DNA from 2 places in the Desulfoluna sp. HI9BLuna genome. Region 2 is predicted to be linked to the other one. Evidence: riboswitches for the same ligand, from Rfam matches in the RefSeq annotation. Region 2 holds a riboswitch; the other holds the start of a gene.
What was found. Region 2 has a riboswitch for cobalamin ahead of ACOYW0_RS07520 (TonB-dependent receptor). Riboswitches for the same ligand answer to the same signal wherever they lie in the genome.
Positions count from the first base shown of each region.

Region 1: linked by a shared signal. The riboswitch ahead of ACOYW0_RS02795 (helix-turn-helix transcriptional regulator) and the one ahead of ACOYW0_RS07520 (TonB-dependent receptor) in region 2 are both predicted to bind cobalamin.

Region 1 is NZ_CP186555.1:758,921-763,132, reverse strand. Features, by position in the region: gene ACOYW0_RS02800 (TonB-dependent receptor) at 1-1,220, opposite strand, end outside; gene ACOYW0_RS02795 (helix-turn-helix transcriptional regulator) at 1,707-2,696, opposite strand; cobalamin riboswitch at 2,923-3,109, opposite strand; gene ACOYW0_RS02790 (DeoR/GlpR family DNA-binding transcription regulator) at 3,990-4,212, opposite strand, start outside.
Region 2 is NZ_CP186555.1:1,891,946-1,896,157, reverse strand. Features, by position in the region: gene ACOYW0_RS07525 (ABC transporter substrate-binding protein) at 1-136, opposite strand, end outside; gene ACOYW0_RS07520 (TonB-dependent receptor) at 507-2,606, opposite strand; cobalamin riboswitch at 2,874-3,077, opposite strand; gene ACOYW0_RS07515 (hypothetical protein) at 3,365-3,652, shown strand; gene ACOYW0_RS07510 (MBL fold metallo-hydrolase) at 3,892-4,212, shown strand, end outside.

The DNA.
Region 1 (4,212 bases), 1.1 Mb from region 2:
CCGGCCCCGCCTTTGCCCGTCATGGTTCCGTGCAGTTGCTGATGGTCAAATCTCAGGCCTGCCGTCAGGTGCATTTTATCCAACACCGTGACCGTGCACTGTCCGAATCCTGCATACCCGTCGATGTCGATATCGGTGTCGGCCTTCATGGCCCAGGCTTTTCTCTCGCTTGTTACTTCGGTTTCCTCCTTGAACCCGTATATTCCCGCGAGCCATTGAAAGGGCCCTTGGTTGTCCGGGGAGAACAGCCTGACCTCCTGGCTCATATGGTCGATGCTGTATTTGTTTGGCGAAGCCCCCCAGTTGAGGGGGCCCAGGTCATTGGTGCAGTCCATATCGGTGCTGTAGCTGTGGGAATAGTTCCGTAGCCCGGTGACGGAGGTCATGTTGAAGGACTCGCCGGAATACTTCATGTTCAGTGTCTGGCCGTTGCCTTCCTGGCGGGAGTACTCATCGGCGTCGTTGTGGCTGATGGTGTTATAATCCGTTGCATACGGTCCTGTGCGGTACCTGTAGGAGTTCTGCTGGTCATCGGTGTCCATGAAATCGGCTGTGAAGGACAGGTCCCACTGATCCGTGGGGGTCCACCTCAGGGTGGCGCGGCCGTTCTTCTGGTCTTTTTCAGCGCTTTTATCATCGCCGTTGCATGTGTTTGTGATGAAGCCGTCGGAGATACTTGCTTGAGCCGCAACGCCCAGATAGAGGGTGTTTTCGATAATGGGTCCGCTTGCGTTCATCCCGGCCCGCCAGGAGTCGTAGCTGCTGTATTCGGTGAAAAGCTTTCCCTTGAACTCATTGTCCGGCTGCCTGGTCACAAGGTTGATGACGCCGGATTCACTGTTTCGACCGTACAGGGTCCCTTGGGGGCCCCGCAAAACCTCAGCCCTTTCAAGGTCGAGCAGTTCGGTGTTGTACATGTAATGCAGCGGGAAATTGACCCCGTCCACATAAAACCCGGTGGGAGAGTAAATGGAGGTTGTAAAGGAGGAGACACCCCTTAAAACCAATAAATTCTCCGCCGAGGATTCGTTCATGAACAGGTTGGGGACATAGCGAACAAGATCACTCATGTCCTTGCTGCCGGAATCTTCGATGTCGGTGCCGGTGAAGACGGACAGACTCATGGGGACATCCTGAACATGCTCTTCTACTTTTTGGGCCGTAACCGTTACGGGCTCAAGCCGAAAAGGTGACGATTCTTTTTTCTGCTCCTGTGCCATCGCCAAAGACGCTGATAATGGGGATAGAGCCACCAGTACAACGAGCAGCGACGCCATAAAACCCTTTGGAAATCGATCTCTGTTTCTATTCATGACCTGTTCCTTAAAGCTGAATCTGTTACGAGTGATGGGCCTGAACTTAAGGGGCAAACCGCAGTTCAGCGCATCAGAGTTGCCCTTGCAGCCTCGTTGCCACAAGGCGCTGATGACGGATCATCAGAGTGGGCACCCGGCTCCTTTGAAGGGTGAAAAACGATAAAAATAAAGCCATCATGTAATGGTATAGCCGCAATATAGCGCCGCTGTTCATGGGGTGAAATGGGGGTGGTATGACCGAAACGGATTCTTGCATGACCTGGATGGATTTTTGAACGGAATCGGCTTTGACGGAGGCAGTCTTCCTCGGTGTGCTGTTGCCTGATTTTTGCCTTAGCCGTGCTTCGGCCCAAAGCAAAGGGGGCTCAGGCTTCCGGGAAAAGAGGAGGCTTAAGGCATGGCGCTGAAGCATGTGTTGCTTCGGTAAATACTCGGCCTGATGCCGAATTTGGTTTTAAAGGCATCGGAGAATCGCCCCGCGTCCATATAGCCAACTTGATACGATATCTCCTTGATATTCATGTTGCCCTCTTCCAGAAGCTGGCGGGCTCTCTCCATCCGATGCTCATGTAAATAGCCGAAGGCCGTTTGCCCACAGACCTGCCTGAACCCGTGCTTGAGCTTGAAATCATTCAGCCCGACTCGACTGGCAAGTTCCAGCAGTGATGGCGGGGTCTGCATATTCTCGACGATAATGCCCATGGCCTCATGGACACGGTCTATATCGGAAGGGCGAAGCGGAGCGGTTTTTTTTATGCTGTTTCTGGCAATGGCAGCCTGTTCAAGTTGAAGCGATATCAACTCAAGGGCCTTGCTTTCGAGGAAGACTCGTTTGATCAGGCCCTGATACGGGCAATTGAGAAGCTGGTGAAGGGCGGTTTGCATGGCAGGGGGCATGGAGCCCGCATAGTGGTAATGGGTCTTGGGGCACCCCTCCATAACAGCCCGGAGATCGGCGGGGGCTTGCTCCATATCCCCCCGGGAGAACATGCCCAACACGACCGGGTCGACCTGGATGTGGAGCATGTGAACGGGTTTTTCAGGGGGAAATTGGCTGTACCCTTGGGAATTTGGAAAACAGGATACGGTGCATGTGCCTGTTTCTGCCTGGATGATTGTCGGCTTGGGTTTCCCCAGGTTGACTATGGATCGGCCGCTTCCTGAGAGTACAAAGCAAAAGAGCAGTGGGGACCGCTCCATTTCGAAATGGGAGGTCACGCCTTCGGCATAGGTTGCCTTGGTAAGAATCAAGGAGAGCCCGGGCCTTAGGGGGATCTCTTTGGTCCATCCCTTCTCACCGTTTTCGGGCCGCCTCAGTTCAAGGTCCATATGATCTGAAACGATGTCGTCGGAACGTTGATGCCTTAATTCGGAGTCCATGCAGCACACCCTTTACACACGGTTTGTTTAAAAACGTAGCCCGCATGGTGTCTGAATGGCGGCAAAGGAGTGATATCAAAACATCGTGTGACGTGCTTTATTGCCTGGCGGGTGCCGATACCTCCGGTATGTGCTCAGGCAATAAAAAACCCACACAGGATCTTGCCTGTGTGGGTTACCGTTTTTCATACCACAACAACGTCATCACTTTGGTGCCATAAAGTGATGACACATCTCCATTCAGGTAAGTCTTCTGACTCCCGGATCATCCTACTGGCTGCGCCTTCCCGTCACAGTGTGGCAGTGGCCGTGTGCAGCGTTCGTCCCCGGTTACAGCGGCGGGCCCGTTCCTGATTTTCACAGGATTCCTTGTTATACTGATTTTATTCAGTACCTGAAGTCAGGGCCGAAGCAAATATCGAAGAAACCAAATGAAACCCTCCGGCTGCGTGGTGAGTCACCAGCGCGTTGCCCACGGTGTTCGGGTTACTTCATCACGGCATTCCCAGGGAATGTGTTCTTATCTGCTTGGGCCCCTGTATGTCTGCCAGAATACATTGTCGAAGAGGGGATATCCCATCGGCTGATCATGAACTGCACATAAAAAAGGCAATCGGCATCATAATCCTTTGCCAACAATTATTCTGGATTTATTGAATTGTCATTACATGAGGGGTTTATGGATGTCAAACGGAAAAGGTTCTGGCTAGGTGAAGATTTGTATTTGGATATGTGGTGAGCATCATGTGGTCTCGTTTATGTGGGAGTGGCGGGGGGGCTGGTGAGGCAGGTGGAGCTATGCACTCTTCGGCTTAGGAATCCTTATGCTGAGCGGGAGATTATCGACGTTTAAAGAGGCAGAAATTGGTAGGACGCTTTATCTTTTACGTTTGCCCAATGTCAAGGCCCTCCTCTTTTTCTGACGCAGCGGGAGGCAATTGCCTTTGAGATCAGTGTCGTGGGGCTGTTTTTAGGTGGCCTGGGGCTGGTTGTTCATGTTGCGTTTACACCCTTTTACCTTGGTAGGCCGTATGCGGGGCGGGTAACAACTATATCTGTTACTCCGACGGGATGAAGCATATCGTGAAATGTGTAGGTGCGACCCATTCATTCCCGTATCTTTCGATACGGGCTTGATGCGTTGCGGGAAAATTTCCATAGTGCTGAGCAGATTCTGAAACCAAAGCATCCAAAAACGTTGAAATAAAAGGACTGCGAACCTTTAGATTACAAAGAACATCTGCTCAAATGGTCACGTGAGGTATTTCTATTCCTGTACAGATATCAATAATATTACTTATTGATTAAGTTGATTCCAAATTTTGTATATGCATTTTTGGTTTTTAGGGGGATATTCGAATCGGTGACTAAAAGATCCACTTTAGAAATATCGCTCACTTTGATAAGAGATGTCGATTCCAACTTACTGCTGTCGGCAATAATGATTGCTTTTTGGCTAATATCTAAAAGTTTTTTTTGAATCTGAACCTCTTCCAAGGGATAGTCTGTAATTCCT
Region 2 (4,212 bases):
ACCACCGGGCCGCGTCAACCCGGGACGGGTGGCTGTTGGTGGCCCAGACCAGGGTGACGGTTCCGTCCGGGGCCGGGCGGCATCCTGCCAAAAGGGCCAGCAGGCACAGCAGCATGAGTACTTTTTTAATGGGCATGGCCCGGCTCCTTGGAATTGGTCAGGTCACGGTGATCCGTGGAAAACGTTGCAACGATTCAGCCCAATCGACCACAGATTGGCAGAGCCATGTTTACAGTTCGTTTTGTGACATTCTGTAGGGTGTGCTTGCGCACCATCTGTTCGAAAAACCAACGTCTTTTACCGCGTCTATACAGTTTGGCGGGCATCTTCATAGGGGCTCATGACCGTTACGATTCTTCGGCGGTGCGCAAGCGCACCCTACCTTCACCTTGCCAGTGTGAAGCGATTTCAACCGTTGTGGCGGAGCCTCCGAGCATCATTCCCAGGCGGAGCCTGGGAACGAAAGAACGTATCCGGTTGCTACGAAGTTTGTGGCTCACCTCGCTTTAAAAATCAGTCCTCAGGCTGACGGTGACGCTCCGGGGCTCTCCGGGGTAGCCGGCGTCTTTGGAGGAGAAATCGTCGGCGATGTAGTACTCGTCGAAGAGGTTGTGGACGGCCACCTGGAAGGAGAGGTTCTTCACGGGCACGGTGACGGCGGTGTTTACCGTGATGTAGTCATCCAGGGTGTGGAGGTTGCCGGTGGTGTTGTCCCGCAGGTTGCGTTCGCCCACGTAGTTGGCCGAGACGTTCCAGTTGAAAAAGTCCGTGGCCAGGTTGGCGCCGATGCCTGCCATGTGCTCGGGGGACATGCGCACCCGGTTGCCTTCAAAGGAGTTGCCCGAGGTATCGGTGAACTCTTCGTAGCGGGCGTCGTGGTAGGCGTAGTGGCCCCAGGCGCTGACAGCGTCGGTGATGCGGCAGGAGATCTCCGCTTCCACGCCGTCCACCTCGGTGCGGGTGTTGGTAAAGAGAAAATCATCGGTGGAGGTGCGGAAGGAGCGGGGGCCTTTTTTCTCGGTGCGGAAGCAGCTCACCTGGGCAAAGAGTGTGTTGCCCGAGGAGAACTTGACCCCTGCTTCGTAGCTTTTGGTCTCTTCCGGGTCCAGGATCTGGGGAAGGGTTTTGTTGTTTTTGGTGCTGAGCTTGGGAAACTGGGTGCGAAAGCCCTCGGCATAGGTGGCAAAGAAGGCCGTCTGAACCGAGCCCACCCGGAAGGCGTTCCAGGTGGCGCCCACACGGGGGCTGAAGGCCGAGTCGCTCTGGTCGGCTTCCACGTCTTTATTGGAGGTGGTGAGCTCTTCGTGGAAGTGATCGTAGCGGATGCCCGCCATGAGGGAGACGTCTCCGATGGCCAGGGTGTCCTGGGCGTAGGCGCTGTAGACGGTCTGTTCAAACTCGCTTTTGACCGTGGTGCCGGTGGGGTTGCCCGTGGCCGGGTTGCCCACGTTGGTCAAGGGGGTGTCCCAGTTGGGGGGGCCGTATTTGGGCATGCTGCTCCAGGAGTAGCCGGGGGCGTCCTTGTCCTGGGAGGCGATCTCCACATAGGTGCCCACAAGGAAGGTGTTGTCCACGGTCTCGCCGGTGTGGTCCAGGGTCATGCGCAGGTCGTTGTGAAAGGCGGTCTGCTCGGAATCGCTGACCCACCAGCCCTTGTTGCTCTGACTTGCCGTCACCGTGGTGCCCCCGGTGGCATAGCTGTCGAATTGGGTGAAGGTCAGGTCGTTGGTGATCTTCACGTTTTCGGAGAGGGAGAGGGTGGGGGAGATGGTGACGGACTGATACCTTCCGTCGTAGCACGCGCCGTCGATGGCGTGGTTCTCTTCCCGGGTGACCCCGTCCATGGGTTTTCCGTCCACAATGGGGATGGTGGAGCCCCTGTCCGCGTTGACATTGGACAAGAGGGCCTGGACATCCACGGCAAAGGTGTCCGAGAACTCATGGTGGCTTGTGACCATGGCGTTCTGGGCGTCCCGCCCGACACCGTCCTGATAGCCGTTGCTGGTGGTGCCGCCGCCGCTGACCATCACATAGCCTTTGTCGGTGGGCCTGAGCACCCGGGTGTCTGCCCCGTAGGTGTCAAAGCTTCCGCCCCTTGCCACGAAAGTGGTGGAGGCTTTGGAGGTATCCTGCGGGACGGTGATGATGTTCAAGGTTCCGGCCACGGCGCCCCGGCCCCAGATGGAGGAGGAGGGGCCTTTGGCAAACTCGATGCGTTCCACAATGTTCAAAGGAATCATGGTCAGGTCGGCGGAGCCATTGACCTGGCGGAAGGGGATGCCGTTGATGAGAACGGCCAGGTCTTTGGTGTCCCGGGAGCCCCGGACTTCGATGTGGGGGTAGGCGTTGCCCTGGATTCCCACCTGGAGGCCGGGAACGGTTTTGAGGGCCTGTTCGAGGGTGGTGGCCCCCATGCGGTCGATCTGTTCACGGGTGACCACAGAAACGGTGACGGGTACCTCCATCCGGTCCTCCGCCACCCGCGTGGCCGTGACGACGATTCCTTCCATGGAGGGCGTTTCCGTGGTTTCTGCCGAGGCGGTTGAACCGCCCAGGGCGCAAAGGGCCAGGGTCAGGACTGCACATCTTCGTATTGCGTAATTCACTGTCTCACCTGCTGCATCTCAAGTGGAATTGCTTCCATTGCTTCAACAGGGATTTTTTTTAAACGATACCCGGGCAGGGGCATCCATGGCCGCGGTACGTGCATGCCGGGTGGCAGGCAAGGGTCCCGGTGGCTCATGGGCAGGTCCGGATACAAAAAATCCCCAGCTTCAATACAAAAGCCAGGGACTGCACCCGTTCAAACTTGATCCCCGGGTCGCCCCGCCTAAGGGGGCTCTCCCACGTTTTTCGTCGCTCGCAAGAAACATGGGTATGCCACATCACAGACAGGTCTTCTGACTTCCGGATCAATCTACTCAACGCGCCTTCCCGGCAAAGCCAGTGACATGAACACGCACCAGGGGTGTCGTGCCTGCGTTTTTCGTCCCCGATTACAGCGGCGGGACCGTGACGGATTTACACCGTCTTCCCTATTAAGTCCGATTAAGGACATCTGTGTGAATGAGGTTTGCTATCACTCATTTTCCGTTTTTGTCAACAACAAGTTGCACCTTCTCGGTAAGAAATTAATGTCGGGTTTCCTGTGCCCTCGGTACCTTGTGACGTAACTTTTGACTTTAAAGGTATGAATAGCCATGGGGCCTTTCACCCCGCGTCTCTTAAGGCGTGATCCGTTTCATAGGGAAACAGCGGAGAAACGGTAGATACTCTTGCGCGTGGGTGTTCGGCATGGTTTCAGGTCGGGTGCCCCCGGGCTGGGACATCGAAACATAAGGCAAAAGAAATTAAGGAATCGATTATGGATGAGAAGGTGACGGTTTACAGGTACGTGGGTGAAAAAGGCGAGAGCACAACCATCGAGGCTTTTTTCAAGGGAGACAAGCTGGTGGTACAGGGCTGCGACACAGGCCCTTCGGCGGCCGGCACGTTCGGGGACTGGGACTACGAGTACTGGCTCTATGCGGACAAGGCCATCTGCCCCGGCAACATTCTGGAGATTTTAAAAAGTGGCTTCCGGGGGTTTACGGCCATCAAGCGGTGGTTTGACGAGCAGCAGATTGACTACGACGTTGTCTCCTATGCCTGAGGTTCCAAAGCATGCTTTCTGGGTGCCATATACGTCACGTTGCAGACATAGGACCACATATGACCCCGTGTGACACCGCATGCGATCCTTTGTGTGCGGCTGCCGGACGTAATTTGCTCAAAACGGGGGAGATGTGATGTTCGGCACGGAACTTGATTTCCAATAAGACCGGCACAGCCCCTTTGCAAGGCGAAGGGCCGGAAACCAAGACGCAACCAAACGGCACACAGGAGGAAGCCATGGACGCAGGCATGACAATGAACGGGAAAAAGTATCACAGCTGGGATGAGGTTTTTCAGGCATCAAGGCCCATGGCATTCAGGGCATTGAACACAGGGACGATTACCTCCCCCCTGGCACCTTACACCCAGGCGGAGAGTATCCCGGCGGGTGTGGACACATCGAAGACCGTCTCCCACGCGGTGATGGTGTTTTACTTTCACCACCCGGAGAAGGGCGATATCCTCATCGACAGCGGGTTTGACAGGTCGTTTTACGAAAATCCCCCCTTTGGGAATTTGTCGCCCTTTGTCATCGATTTTCTCGAGGGCAACAGGGCC